One region of the Streptomyces luteogriseus genome, then DNA from elsewhere that is predicted to be linked to it. Evidence: riboswitches for the same ligand, from Rfam matches in the RefSeq annotation. Region 1 holds a riboswitch; the other holds the start of a gene.
What was found. Region 1 has a riboswitch for thiamine pyrophosphate ahead of thiO (glycine oxidase ThiO). Riboswitches for the same ligand answer to the same signal wherever they lie in the genome.

Region 1 (2,193 bases):
CGGCGCGTTGTCGGGGGAGCCGGGCCGCAGCCCGGCCCGGGTCTCGGTGAGCGGCAGCTCGGTGATGCCCGGGACCAGCTCGTGCGCGTCCCGCAGCAGCTCGTACACGCCGCCCGCGGTCACCGTGGTGTCCCAGCCCAGCTCCTCGCTGGTCGCCCCGACGACGAGCTCGCCGCTCGCGCGCGGCACCAGATAGACATGGCTGCCGCGCACCACCGCGCGCACGGTCCGGCTCAGGAACGGCCCGTGCCGCCGTGGCATGGTCAGCCGCAGGACCTGCCCCTTCACCGGCCGCACGGGAGGCAGCACGTCCTGCGGGACACCCGCGAGCCGCCCGCTGAGACTGCCCCCGGCGAGCACCACCTGCCCGGCGGCCGCCTCGGTCCCGTCGGCCAGGACGACACCCGTGGCCCGGTCCCGGACGACGGTCAGCCGCTCCGCCCACGTCCGGTGGAAGACCACGCCCGCCCGCTCGCAGGCGGCGACCAGCGCCCCGGCCAGCCGCCGTGGGTCGATCTGGTGATCACCGTCGACCCGCAGCCCGCCGCGCACGCCCGGCGCGAGCATCGGCTCCAGGCGCCGGCACTCGCGCCCCGACAGCCATTGCGACTCCAGGCCCGACTGCTGCTGCAGGGCGTGCAGTTCGCGCAGGTGGGCCCGGTCGTCGGCGTCCAGGGCCACGGCGAGTGTGCCGCAGCGGCGGTAGCCGAGGTCCTGGCCGGTCAGCTCGGTGAGCTCGGCGGCGAAGTCCGGGTAGCGGCGGGCCGAGGCGAGGTTCAGGCCGAGCAGGGTCTGCTCGCCGTAGTGCAGTTCCGTGACGGCGGCCAGCATGCCGGCCGCCACCTGTGCGGCTCCGCCGCCGGGCTCCGGGTCCACGACGGCGGTGACGAACCCGCGTTGCGCGGCCCGCCAGGCCGTGACCAGGCCGATGATCCCGCCCCCGATGACCAGGACGTCCGACGATGCGGACACGGATGTGGACGTAGGCGACATGGGCGTCCAGCCCCTCCCTTCGCCGGCATGACCCGGATCAGGTTCGTACGGTCGGAGGCCGCCAGCCTCCCTCTCAGCCCGGTGCGTCCGGGCTCCCGCGAGTGCTTTACGTTGGCCACCCTAGCCCGATGCCGTACGCCGCAGTAAGGGAGCCTCCGTCCATGGCCCGATCCCTCGACGGTCTCGTCCTCGCCCCGGTCACCGACCAGGCACCGGGTCAGGTGGGCACCCGCACCCGGTTCACCTACCACGAGCGGCAGGGCGAGATCTGGGCCGAGTACACGGGCGGCGACGTCGTACGCGGGCATCTCGTGGGTACCCGGGAGGGTGACCGCCTGGACTTCCGGTACGTCCAGCTCAAGCGGGACGGGACCACGTCCTCGGGGCACTGCGTCTCGACGGTCGTGGAGCTGCCCGACGGGCGGGTGCGGCTGGAGGAGACCTGGGAGTGGGAGTCCCAGCGGGGCGACGGCACGAGCGTTGTGGAGCAGGTCACGGCGCATGAGGACTGACTGACAATTCGTCAGGTGTCTATGGTGATCAGGTGAGCGAGCAGACGCAGGAACCAGGTTCGTCCGCGCCGCGGCGCGTCGTCGTGGCGGGCGCGGGCATGGCCGGGGTGCAGACCGCCGTCGCCCTGCGCGAGCTGGGCTTCACCGGCGACGTGATCCTGATCGGAGCCGAACCCCACCAGCCCTACGACCGGCCCCCGTTGTCCAAGGCCGTCCTGCTCGGCAAGTCCGAGGGCTCCGCCTTCGACGTCGACTTCGAAGCACTCGCCATCGAACTGCGGCTCGGCTGCGAGGTGCTGGGCCTGCGCCCGGCCGACCACGAGCTCGACACCGAGGACGGGCCCGTGCCCTACGACGTCCTGGTCGTCGCGACCGGCGCCGAACCGGTCCGGCTGCCGGGCGCGGAGGGCGTGCCCGGCGTGCATCTGCTGCGCACCCTGGACGACGCCGAGCGGCTGCGGCCCGTGCTCGCCCGGCGGCACGACATCGTGGCCGTCGGCGCGGGCTGGATCGGCGCCGAGTTCGCCACGGCCGCGCGCGAGGCGGGCTGCGCGGTGACGGTCGTCGAGGCCGCCGAACGGCCGCTCGCCGGGGCGCTGCCCGCCGAGGTCGCCGCCCCGATGGCCGGCTGGTACGCCGACGCGGGCGCGGTCCTGCGGACGCACGCGCGCGTGGAGCACGTCGAGCC
Region 2 (2,193 bases), 3.9 Mb from region 1:
ATGGGCGAGCCGCTCGCCAACTACAACCGCGTCGCCGGTGCCATCCGGCGGCTCACCGACCCCGAGCCCGACGGGGTGGGCCTCTCGCAGCGCGGCATCACCGTCTCCACCGTCGGCCTCGTCCCGGCCATCCACCGGTTCTCCGACGAGGGCTTCAAGTGCCGCCTCGCCATCTCGCTGCATGCCCCCGACGACGAGCTGCGCGACACCCTCGTGCCGGTGAACACGCGCTGGAAGGTCCGCGAGGTGCTGGACGCCGGCTTCGAGTACAGCGCCAAGTCGGGGCGGCGGCTGTCCATCGAGTACGCGCTGATCCGGGACATCAACGACCAGGCCTGGCGTGGTGACCGGCTCGGCCGGATGCTCAAGGGCAGGCCCGTGCACGTCAACCTCATCCCGCTGAACCCCACGCCGGGGTCGAAGTGGACCGCCTCCCGGCCCGAGGACGAGAAGGCGTTCGTGGAGGCCATCGCCGCCCATGGTGTGCCGGTGACGATCCGGGACACCCGTGGTCAGGAGATCGACGGGGCGTGTGGTCAGCTCGCGGCCACCGAACGGTAGTCTGACCGTCGTAAGCACATCTTCATATCGGCAACCTCGTATTCGACATCTGCATATTCCGACAGGGGAGCGCCACAGCGCTGAGAGTGCGGCACACGGCCGCAGACCCTCCGAACCTGGCCCAGGTCATTCTGGGTAGGGAGATCGGTCACCACTCGAGCTGTTGCGCCCTGCCCGGGACCCCGGAAGTCCCGGGCAGGGCCGCGTCTTCTCCTGGTCACTCCAGGAGGAATCCAGTGAGCACCACCAAGAAGCGACTGACGGCTGTCGTCGTCGGGCTCGGCATGGCCGGCACGCTCGCCGCGTGCGGATCGTCCGACGGCGGTCAGGGGTCCGGCGACTCCAAGACCGTGACGCTCGTCAGCCACGACTCGTGGGCCGTGTCCAAGGACGTCATCGCGGCCTTCGAGAAGCAGTCCGGCTACAAGGTCGACGTCCTGAAGGACGGCGACGCCGGGCAGGCCGTGAACAAGGCCATCCTGACCAAGGACAACCCGCAGGGCGACGTCTTCTTCGGCGTCGACAACACCCTGCTCTCGAGGGCCCTCGACAACGGCCTGTTCCAGCCGTACGAGCCGAAGGGCTCCGACACGATCAAGGCCGAGTACCGCGTCGACGGGGACCGGCACCGGGTCACGCCCATCGACACCGGCGACATCTGCGTCAACTACGACAAGAAGTACTTCGCCGACCGCGATCTGGAGCCGCCGAAGAGCTTCGACGATCTGGTCAAGCCCCAGTACAAGAACCTGCTGGTCACCGAGAACGCCTCCGCCTCCTCACCCGGCCTCGGCTTCCTGCTCGGCACCGCCGCCGAGTACGGGGACAACGGCTGGGAGGGCTACTGGAAGAAGCTCAAGGCCAACGGTGTGAAGGTCGTCGACGGCTGGGAGCAGGCCTACAACGAGGAGTTCTCCGGCTCCAGCAGCGGCAAGAAGGCCAAGGGCGACCGGCCGCTCGTGGTGTCGTACGCCTCCTCGCCGCCCGCCGAGGTGCTGTACACCAAGCCGAAGCCCACCACCGCCCCGACCGGGGTCGCCGAGGGCACCTGCTTCCGGCAGGTCGAGTACGCCGGGCTGCTCGGCAACGCCAGGAACAGCAAGGGTGGCAAGGCCCTCCTCGACTTCCTCATCGGCAAGAGGTTCCAGGAGGACATGCCGCTCAACATGTTCGTTTACCCGGTGACCGAGGGCGCCCAGGTGCCGCCGGACTTCGTGAAGTACGGGCCGCAGGTGAAGGACCCCGAGACCATGGACCCGGCGAAGATCGCCGACCACCGTGACCAGTGGGTCAAGTCGTGGACCTCACTCGTACTGAAGTAGCCGCCCGGCGGCGGGGCGCGGCGGCGCGGTTCGGTCTGCTGGCCGCGCCCGTCGTGTTCTTCGCGGTCTTCTTCGCCTACCCCGTCGCCGCGATCGTCGCGCGCGGCCTCAAGACCGACGGGGCGTGGCATTTCGGGCGGATCGGGGAGGTGCTCGCGCAGTCCGACGTCCGGCACGTCCTGTGGTTCACCACCTGGCAGGCGCTGGTCTCCACCGCGCTCACCCTGCTCGTCGCGCTCCCCGGCGCGTACGTCTTCGCGCGCTTCGACTTCCCGGGCAAGCAGGTCCTGCGGGCGGTCGTCACCGTCCC

Region 2: linked by a shared signal. The riboswitch ahead of BJ965_RS10680 (thiamine ABC transporter substrate-binding protein) and the one ahead of thiO (glycine oxidase ThiO) in region 1 are both predicted to bind thiamine pyrophosphate.

The regions. Positions count from the first base shown of each region.
Region 1 is NZ_JACHMS010000001.1:6,396,082-6,398,274, forward strand. It holds gene thiO (glycine oxidase ThiO) at 1-993, opposite strand, end outside; TPP riboswitch at 991-1,102, opposite strand; gene BJ965_RS28470 (hypothetical protein) at 1,155-1,505, shown strand; gene BJ965_RS28475 (NAD(P)/FAD-dependent oxidoreductase) at 1,538-2,193, shown strand, end outside.
Region 2 is NZ_JACHMS010000001.1:2,474,888-2,477,080, reverse strand. It holds gene rlmN (23S rRNA (adenine(2503)-C(2))-methyltransferase RlmN) at 1-561, shown strand, start outside; TPP riboswitch at 615-721, shown strand; gene BJ965_RS10680 (thiamine ABC transporter substrate-binding protein) at 798-1,883, shown strand; gene BJ965_RS10675 (ABC transporter permease) at 1,922-2,193, shown strand, end outside.